DNA from 4 places in the Dechloromonas sp. A34 genome. Region 3 is predicted to be linked to each of the others. Evidence: riboswitches for the same ligand, from Rfam matches in the RefSeq annotation. Region 3 holds a riboswitch; each other region holds the start of a gene.
The links. A riboswitch is a leader RNA that binds a small molecule or an ion and turns the genes downstream of it on or off. The one in region 3 is predicted to bind cobalamin.

Region 1 (2,195 bases), 1.7 Mb from region 3:
CGGCAACGTGCCAGGCGGCACGTGCAGGATGAAGGCCCACAATTCTAGCGAATGGGGCCTTCGCTCGATGCCGATCGACCCCGAAGGTCGCGCGGCAGGATACGGCGTTCAGCCAGGCGGCTGAACCGGACACTCGGCCAAAGACATGGCCGGACCCGACCGAAGTCGGGGATCCAAAAGGCAGGTAACGACTGCGACGCCAGCAAGGCTGGACTTCAGGGCGACCGGGGTCGCCGATGAAGGCTGTGCAGACACGATGTCCACAGAAAGCGCTTGTAGTATCGCGCTGGACTTATCCGGGATTCAAGACAGCGGTTTTGTTTGCCACATGCAAGCGTCGGGAATTCCAAGCTTCTTGGCGAGGTGCGAGCTTTGCGCGGGTAATCTACCCACGGCGAGGCAGTTATGTGCCATCCAGATGGCACATAACCACCGGTGGCAACGACCGGGAAAACAGAGAGGTGCTGATGGAGTTGCGCGCCACGACCACTACAGGTAGTGGTATAAATTCGCCGAAGCACCGTATATAGTATATGCGCTTCCTTGACACCCCGCGTCTGTTAAGCCTAGACTCGGTGCCGTTGATGGTTCCCCACCCAGGGATTAAAAGGGAATCCGGTGCCGAGTCTGACTCGAATTCCGGGGCTGCCCCCGCAACTGTAATCGGCGAGCGCTTCGCCAACACATGCCACTGGATGCGTCCGGGAAGGTAGGTGAAGCGCGCTGAACCGAGAGCCAGGAGACCTGCCGCAACGAACTTTCTTTCATGGTTTTGGGGCGGGGTGTCCCTGACGAGAGGTTTATTGCGTGTCTTTCTTGCCGTTCGTTCGTCTGGCCGATTCGACCACGGGTTGCTACCCGCTGGCGTCGCGGCTGGTCGCGTCGAATTCCGGCCTGGCGCAACGTCGATTCTCCGCCCCCCGATACGGAGAATCGCCTTGCAATCGAATATTCACGCCCTTTCCGCCAGCAGCGAGTATGCCGTGGCTGCCCTGCAGGTCATCCGCCGCAACGGCGCCGTCGTTCCCTTCCACGCCGACAAGATCGCCGTTGCGCTGACCAAGGCTTTCCTCGCCGTCGAGGGTAGCCAGAGCGCCGTATCGTCGCGGGTTCGCGAAGTCGTTGCCCGGCTGACCGATGCCGTGGTCCGTTCGCTGACCCGTCGCCTGCCCGATGGCGGCACGGTGCAAATCGAGGACATCCAGGACCAGGTCGAACTGGCCCTGATGCGCTCCGGCGAGCACGACGTGGCCCGGGCCTACGTGCTTTACCGCGAGCGCCGGGCGGCGGAACGCGCCACGCTGGCGGTGGCGCAGGGCGCGCCGGCGCTGCATGTGACGGTGGATGGCGAGCGCCGGCCGCTCGATGCCGGGATGCTGCTGCAGACCTGCGAGGCCGCCTGTGCCGGGCTGGGCGAGGTGGTTTCGACGCGGACCATTCTCGATCAGGCGCTGAAGAATCTCTACGACGGCGTGCCGCTGGCCGACGTGCAGCAGGCGCTGATCCTCGCCGCGCGCACGCTGATCGAGCGCGAGCCGGCCTACAACCAGGTCACCGCCCGGCTGTTGCTGGCCAGCCTGGGGCATGAGGTGCTCGGCCGCCCGCTGGGGCTGGACGAGATTGCTACGGTCAACGGCGAATATTTGCCAAAATTCATCGCGCAGGGCATCGCCGCCGAACTGCTCGACCCGCGCCTCGCCACCTTCGACCTGCCGCGCCTGGCCGCCGCGCTGAAGCCGGAGCGCGACCGGCAGTTCGGCTACCTCGGCCTGCAGACGCTGTACGACCGCTATTTTCTGCACATAGCCGGGCGCCGCATCGAGCTGCCGCAAATCTTCTTCATGCGCGTCGCGATGGGCCTGGCCTTGAACGAAATCGACCGCGAAGCCCGCGCCATCGAGTTCTACGACCTGATTTCCAGCTTCGATTTCATGTGCTCGACGCCGACCCTGTTCAACAGTGGCACGCTGCATTCGCAACTGTCGTCGTGCTACCTGACCACCGTGGCCGACGATCTGGAAGGCATCTACCAGGCTATCAAGGAAAACGCCCTGTTGCAGAAATACGCCGGCGGCCTGGGCAACGACTGGACGCCGGTGCGCTCGCTGGGCAGCCGGATCAAGGGCACCAACGGCCAGAGCCAGGGCGTCATTCCCTTCCTGAAAGTGGTCAACGACACGGCGGTCGCCGTCAAC
Region 2 (2,195 bases), 860 kb from region 3:
GATCCGGATGGGTACTGTGGTGTGCGTTGCAAGCGTCTGGCACAAGGTGGTCAGGCGGGTGAAAAGGGGCATGGTGTCCTCCTGAGAAATGCCGGATCGATCCTCAGGTTAGCACACGGGCTGCCGCCTCAGTCTTTGCAAGGCGATTTGAGGCTCAGCGGCAGGCCGGCGGCAACCAGCGTCACCTGCTCGCACACCGCGGCAACGCGCTGGTTGAGCCGTCCCTGCTCGTCGGCAAACAGCCGCGATACCGGATGCATGGGTACGATGCCCCAGCCGACTTCATTGGAGACCAGGATGATGTGGCCGGGCAGTTGCGGCAACAACTCGATCAGGGCCGTCGTCTCGCCGTCGAACAGCGGGCAGGCGATCGCTTCGCCGGCCTCGGCCTGGCGGGCCGCCTGGCCGGCAAATAACAGGTTGGACAGCCAGAGGGTCAGGCAATCGACCAGGATGCAGGTCTCCGGTGTCGCGAGTTGGCGCAGTCTGGCCGCTAGATGCAGCGTTTCCTCGGTGCAGCCCCATTCGGCCGGGCGGCGGGCGCGGTGATGGGCGATGCGGTGGGCCATCTCGCCGTCGCGAGCTTCGGCGGTGGCCAGGTAAATGACCTGCTGGCCGGACTCCGCGGCCCGTTTTTCGGCCAGCAGGCTCTTGCCCGAACGCGCACCGCCAAGGATCAGTTCTTTCATGGCAGGCATTGTGGGCGAATGTCGGCGTGGACGGCAACCGGTATAATTCGCCCCGATTCGATAAAACGGAACACGGTGCAAATCCGTGGCGGGCCCGCCGCTGTAATCGGGGACGGATGTCGCGACATGCCACTGCTCAGGGGAAACAGACCCGGCGGGAAGGTGCGACAGACCGGCTGATCCGAGAGCCAGAAGACCTGTCGAATCGTTTGGGCTGGAGCCTGTGGACAGGGCTTCGCGGTGGCGTTGCAAGGCGCTGCTGCGAGGCCCTTTTGTTTATTTGGACAGGAAGAATCGGATGCATTCAAAATTCAAGATCGTCGCCCCGGACCAGGGGTTGGCCGCTGCGCTGCAGCACAAGATCGACCAGAAAACCAAGCCGCTCGGCGCCCTCGGGCAGCTGGAGGGGGTTGCCAAACGGCTGGGCCTGATCCAGCAGCGTCTCGACCCGCAGTTGAGCCAGCCGCAGATGCTGGTCTTCGCCGGCGATCACGGCGCGGCCAAGGCCGGCGTCTCTGCTTTTCCGCAGGATGTGACCTGGCAGATGGTCGAGAACTTCCTGGCCGGCGGCGCCGCGATCAATGTCTTTGCCCGCCAGAACGGCATGGAACTGGCCGTGATCGACGCCGGCGTGGCGCATGATTTCGGCAAGCGCGATGGGCTGATCGACGCCAAGGTCGCCCGGGGTACCGCCAATTACCTCGAACAGCCGGCAATGAGCAGCGAGCAGTGCGCCGTCGCCATGAGTCGCGGCGCCGAAATCATCCGCTGGCTGGCCGCCAAGGGGGTCAATGTCGTCGGCTTCGGCGAAATGGGCATCGGCAACACCGCCGCCGCTTCGCTGATCACCCATTGCCTGACCGGCACGCCGCTTGCCGACTGCATTGGGCGCGGCACCGGGCTCGACGACGCCGGCTTGGTCCGCAAGCAGGGATTGCTGGAAAAGGCCCTCGCCCGCTATCGCGCGGCCGGTGGCAAGGATGAACCAATGGCCGTGCTCGCCGAATTCGGCGGTTTCGAGATCGCGATGATGGCCGGGGCCATGCTGGCCGCGGCCGAAGCCCGGATGGTCCTGCTGATCGACGGCTTCATCGTCGGCTCGGCGGCCTTGACCGCCGCCCGGCTGGTGCCGGCGCTGGCTGAGTATTGCATCTTCTGCCACCGCTCGGCCGAGCCCGGCCACGCGGCGCAATTGGCGGCACTCGGCGCCGACCCATTGCTCGACCTTGGCCTGCGGCTGGGCGAAGGCACCGGCGCAGCGCTGGCTTATCCGCTGGTCAAGGCGGCAGCCAATTTCCTCAAGGAAATGGCCAGCTTCGAATCGGCCGGAGTCGCCGAAAAAAGCTGATGTTGCGCCGCGAGCTCGAATATTTCTTCGGTGCCGTCCGCTTCTTCACGCGGCTGCCGGTGCCGGCCTGGGTCGGGCATTCGGCCGAGGCGCTGAACCGCTCGGCGCGCTATTTCCCGGCCGTCGGCCTGCTGATCGGCGGCATCGGGGTGGTGGTC
Region 3 (2,195 bases):
TCTCGACGCTATTCAAGAACCACGTCAAGGAGACGTGATGCAAGCCGGACTCGTAATGCACAGAGGCCTCGCGATTGCGTGATGACTCCGGTAGCAGGTCAGGGTTGCCGATAAACTTGCCAGACTTCGGAAAATACAGATCGTTGAACGACGGTGCCTTGAAAGCCGTGCCGTAGCCTACATTGGCCCGCCAGTTCGAATTCAGGCGGTAGCCATAGGCTACGGAACCGGTGGCCTTGTCACCGAACTGCGAATTGTTGTCGTAACGCAGGTTGGCCTGCAGGCGATGCGCCAGATAACTGCCGTTCCAGCCGACCAGCGCCGAATCGACGGTGCGCTCGGTGACGCGAAAATTGCCGGTGCCGGTAACCGACTGGTCCAGACGCTCGATGCCGAGCAGAAAATTGCCGACCGCGGTCCGGATGTCGTTCTGCCAGGCGTATTGTTCCTGGTCAGTGCGGAACAAGGAGTTCTGCACGCCGTTGGTGGTGTTCTTCGAATCGTCGGTGCTATGGCCGGCGCGCAGCGTGCTGGTCCAGTTGCTGGTGAAGGCATTCTTCAGATAGGTGGAGAAATTGCTGACCGCCAGCAGGTTGCGGTAGTCCTTGGCGGCCGCTGTCTTGGTCGTACCGCTGTCGTACTGGCTTTCGCCGTCGCTGTAGAAGAAGCTGGCGCCGACCTCGTGGCCCTTGGCCAGGGTATAGCCCAGGCTGCCGCTCAGGCTCTGGTTCTCGAAGCCGTCGCGATCCTTGTTGTAGGCACTGTTTGCGGGATTCTTGATGCTGTTGAAGCCGTCGGTCCGATAGCTCGAGGCATTCAGCGAATAACGCCAGTCGGCCTGACTGCCCGAAAAACCGGCAGTGAGCGTCGAAGTGTTGTAGGAACCGATGCCGGCTTCGGCATTGACCTGGAACGGACCCTTGCCGGTGCGCGTGAAAATCTGGATCACGCCGCCGATCGCATCGCTGCCGTACAACGAGGAGGCCGGACCGCGCAGGATTTCGATGCGTTCGATCTGGCTGGCCGGAATGCGCGACCACGAGGACATCTGCCCCAGCGAGGCCGAACCGACGCGCATGCCATCGACCAGAACCAGCGTATGGCCGCTACTCGTGCCGCGCATGAAGACGCTGCCGGTCGCCCCATTGCTGCCCTGCGAGTAGAACTCGATGCCGGGCTGGCGCGACAGGATTTCGCCCAGCGTGGAATTGCCGGCCTGCTTCAGTTCTTCGCTTTCGACGACGGTGACGTCGGAGAGCAATTCCGAGCTGCGCATCTCCTGGCGGGTGGCAGTGACCATCACCGGGTCGAGACTGGCGACCAGCAGCGGGGTGTCGGCTTGCGACGGGGTTGCGAAAACGAGTGGCAGCAGCGCGGCCAGCGGCTTGAAACGTGGATACATGGATCTTCCTTTCCCGGCGGGCGTCCCCGCATGCCGGAATAGCATGGACAAGGAAGCGCAATGGGGGAGGAAAGACAGGTCACACGACCGGCACCACAGCCCCGTGGCACTTCCGCTTGTGTTCCAGGCCGGTATCCGGGCTCGCAAGTCTTGGCGCGTCGCCTTCCCAGGTTGTCACCCAGTGGCATTCTGACGCGCCCGCACTTGCTTACCGTTGCGGGGGCAGCAGCGGATTTGTCTCTTGCGAGACGCACCGCTTTCCCGTTTAACTGCGCTTGGAGAAACCTCGCACAGCACCTGACACGGCGCGAATTCTACATGCATCGTTGTTGCGCCGCATCAGAAAAATCCTGAGCGCTTCCAATAAACCACTTTGAGAATAAAGGCTTAGTCCTTGACCATGCGGCATTTTCCCAACTATAGTGCGGCCCATGAATACGGAACTCGAAGCGCTTGAAGCGAAGATCGAACAGGCAGTTGCCCTGGTGCACCAGTTGCGCGCCGAGAACGAGGTGCTGAAGAATCAGATGGCGGCGGCCGAAGCCGAACGCCTTCACCTGCGGCAGACGATGACCGCGGCCCGCGAGCGGCTCGAAGGCCTGGTCGACAAGCTGCCCGAGGAGGCCTGAGATGAGCACCGAACCGAATTTCCTCGATGTCAAGATCATGGGCCGCGAATACCGCGTCGCCTGCACGCCGGAAGAACGCGACGCCCTGCTCGCCGCGGTCGATCTGGTCGACGGCAAGATGCGCGAAATCGCCCAGCGCACCAAGAACACCATCGCCGAGCGCG
Region 4 (2,195 bases), 460 kb from region 3:
GGGCAGGCCGATGAACTCGCTGCACGGATAAAGGCTGCCGTCGGCGGCCAGCGCGAAGAAGGCACGCCCACCGCCACAGGGCGAGATGTCGCACATCAGGCGGCGCGCCGTCGGGGCCAGGATGCCGATCAGGATATTGGCGAAGTTGGCCACCATCAGCTTGCGGCCGGTTTCCTGGTACAGCTCGTGGGTGCGGTCCATGGCGGCGAAGAAGGCCTTGGCCATGTCGCCGTCGGCCGGCTTGACGCCGCGCGCCCCGGGCAGGGTGCAGCGCACGGTGTTGAGCATGCAGGTCGGCACCTCATGGGCGTGGAACAACTCGACCATGCGCGTCAGGTAAGGCAGGTTCTCGGTCGTGCAGGTCGTGATGACGCTCCACGAGCCGTAGCCACGCAGCTTTTCCATGGTGCGCAACACCTTGTCGTGCACACTCTTGCCGCCCCAGGTCCGGCGCGTCGCGTCAGTGATCCCGGCGACCGGGCCATCGAGCGAGAGGCCGATGCTGACATTGCGCGAGGTCAGGAAGTCGAGCGCCGCATCGTCGAGCAGCGTGCCGTTGGTCTGCAGCCCAAAAACGAAATCGTCGCCGAAGGCATCGATCGCCTCGAACACCGCCGCCTGGTTCATCAGCGGCTCGGCGCCGTGGAAGATGGCGCGCGGCTTGCGGCCGTCCGGCATCACCGAACGGAAGTAGTCGCGCAGCTTGCCCAGCGAGGCGAGCAGCGTCACGGCCGGCATGTGGCTGCCGCCGCTGCGCTGGGTATCGGGCAGGTAGCAGTAGGTGCAGTTGAGGTTGCAGCGCTCGGTCGGATTCAGATAGACGCCGGAGGGCTTCAGGCCAAATCGCAGGGCATGCAGTTCCTGCCGGAAACCCTCGGCCTTTTCGCGATAGGCGGCGAGCGTGGCCGGATCGAGCCCCTCGCCGACCTTGTTCTTGTCGACCAGTGCCCAGAAGGCGGTGTCCGGATCGGTTACCGCGGCGTAGATATCGTGGCCGATATCCACCGGCAGGAAATGCGGGTCGCGCAGCGCTCCCGCGGGAAGCGCTGCGGTCATTTGGCCGCCTTCTTGTCCATCAGCACATAGTGCGACAGGCCCATGCCTTCCGGGTTGCAGCTCTTGCGCACGGCGATGGTCGGAACGGCCGGGGCGGCCTGGTTTTCAGTCGTTTGCGGGGTTTTGACGGTTGAAGTCACGGTTTGGGTCATGTTCCACTCCTCGGGAATGCAAAAACAAAAAGGGCTCCGGCTCACCGCACGCTTCTCGCATGCAGTCAGCCGGAGCCCTTGCCTTGGCTCCAGATTGGCATCGATTCGTCTTCTGGCTTCCGGATCAGCCGAAGCGCTGCGCCTTCCCTGCGCGGTATGCCCCGCAAGTGGCTGGTCTGGCGACCATGCAGTCTTCGTCCCCGGTTACAGCGGCGGGCCCGCCACGGATTCGCACCGTGTTCCGTATCTCGATACCGATAGGAGCGCGGATTCTCTCAAAACGCCGCGGAAACGGTCAAGCTTCCTAAAGACCTAGTTCCTGCCACATCGTGTCGACCCGCTGCTTGACGTCGCCATCCATGACGATCGGCCGCCCCCATTCACGGGTCGTCTCGCCCGGCCACTTGTTGGTGGCATCGAGCCCCATCTTGGAACCGAGGCCAGCCACCGGCGAAGCGAAGTCGAGGTAGTCGATCGGCGTGTTGTCGACCAGCGTCGTGTCGCGTGTGGCGTCCATGCGCGTCGTCATCGCCCAGACCACTTCCTTCCAGTCGCGGATGTCGATGTCGTCGTCCACGACGATGATCGTCTTGGTATACATGAACTGACGCAGGAAGGACCAGATGCCAAACATGATGCGCTTGGCGTGACCGGGATACTGCTTCTTGATGCTAACGATAGCCAGCCGGTAGGAACAGCCTTCCGGCGGCAGGTAGAAATCGACGATTTCCGGATACTGCTTCTGCAGGAGCGGCACGAACACTTCATTGAGCGCGACGCCCAACACGGCCGGCTCGTCGGGCGGCTTGCCGGTGTAGGTGCTGTGGTAGATCGGATTCTTGCGCATGGTGATGCGCTCGATGGTGAACGCCGGGAACTCGGCCTGCTCGTTGTAGTAGCCGGTATGGTCGCCATAGGGGCCTTCGAGCGCCATCTCGCCGGGATGGATGACGCCTTCGAGGACGATTTCGGCCGAAGCCGGCACTT

Region 1: it holds a riboswitch for cobalamin, as region 3 does, so the genes downstream of both, NQE15_RS13615 (ribonucleoside-diphosphate reductase subunit alpha) here and NQE15_RS04980 (TonB-dependent receptor domain-containing protein) in region 3, are expected to answer to the same signal.
Region 2: it holds a riboswitch for cobalamin, as region 3 does, so the genes downstream of both, cobT (nicotinate-nucleotide--dimethylbenzimidazole phosphoribosyltransferase) here and NQE15_RS04980 (TonB-dependent receptor domain-containing protein) in region 3, are expected to answer to the same signal.
Region 4: it holds a riboswitch for cobalamin, as region 3 does, so the genes downstream of both, cbpA (modified peptide precursor CbpA) here and NQE15_RS04980 (TonB-dependent receptor domain-containing protein) in region 3, are expected to answer to the same signal.

The regions. Positions count from the first base shown of each region.
Region 1 is NZ_CP102486.1:2,717,735-2,719,929, forward strand. Features, by position in the region: cobalamin riboswitch at 569-767, shown strand; gene NQE15_RS13615 (ribonucleoside-diphosphate reductase subunit alpha) at 939-2,195, shown strand, end outside.
Region 2 is NZ_CP102486.1:136,006-138,200, forward strand. Features, by position in the region: gene NQE15_RS00670 (Pvc16 family protein) at 1-72, opposite strand, end outside; gene cobU (bifunctional adenosylcobinamide kinase/adenosylcobinamide-phosphate guanylyltransferase) at 129-698, opposite strand; cobalamin riboswitch at 716-909, shown strand; gene cobT (nicotinate-nucleotide--dimethylbenzimidazole phosphoribosyltransferase) at 988-2,037, shown strand; gene NQE15_RS00685 (adenosylcobinamide-GDP ribazoletransferase) at 2,037-2,195, shown strand, end outside.
Region 3 is NZ_CP102486.1:993,001-995,195, reverse strand. Features, by position in the region: gene NQE15_RS04980 (TonB-dependent receptor domain-containing protein) at 1-1,402, opposite strand, end outside; cobalamin riboswitch at 1,511-1,718, opposite strand; gene zapB (cell division protein ZapB) at 1,834-2,031, shown strand; gene NQE15_RS04970 (cell division protein ZapA) at 2,033-2,195, shown strand, end outside.
Region 4 is NZ_CP102486.1:529,584-531,778, reverse strand. Features, by position in the region: gene cbpB (peptide-modifying radical SAM enzyme CbpB) at 1-1,056, opposite strand, end outside; gene cbpA (modified peptide precursor CbpA) at 1,053-1,208, opposite strand; cobalamin riboswitch at 1,293-1,482, opposite strand; gene ubiD (4-hydroxy-3-polyprenylbenzoate decarboxylase) at 1,513-2,195, opposite strand, start outside.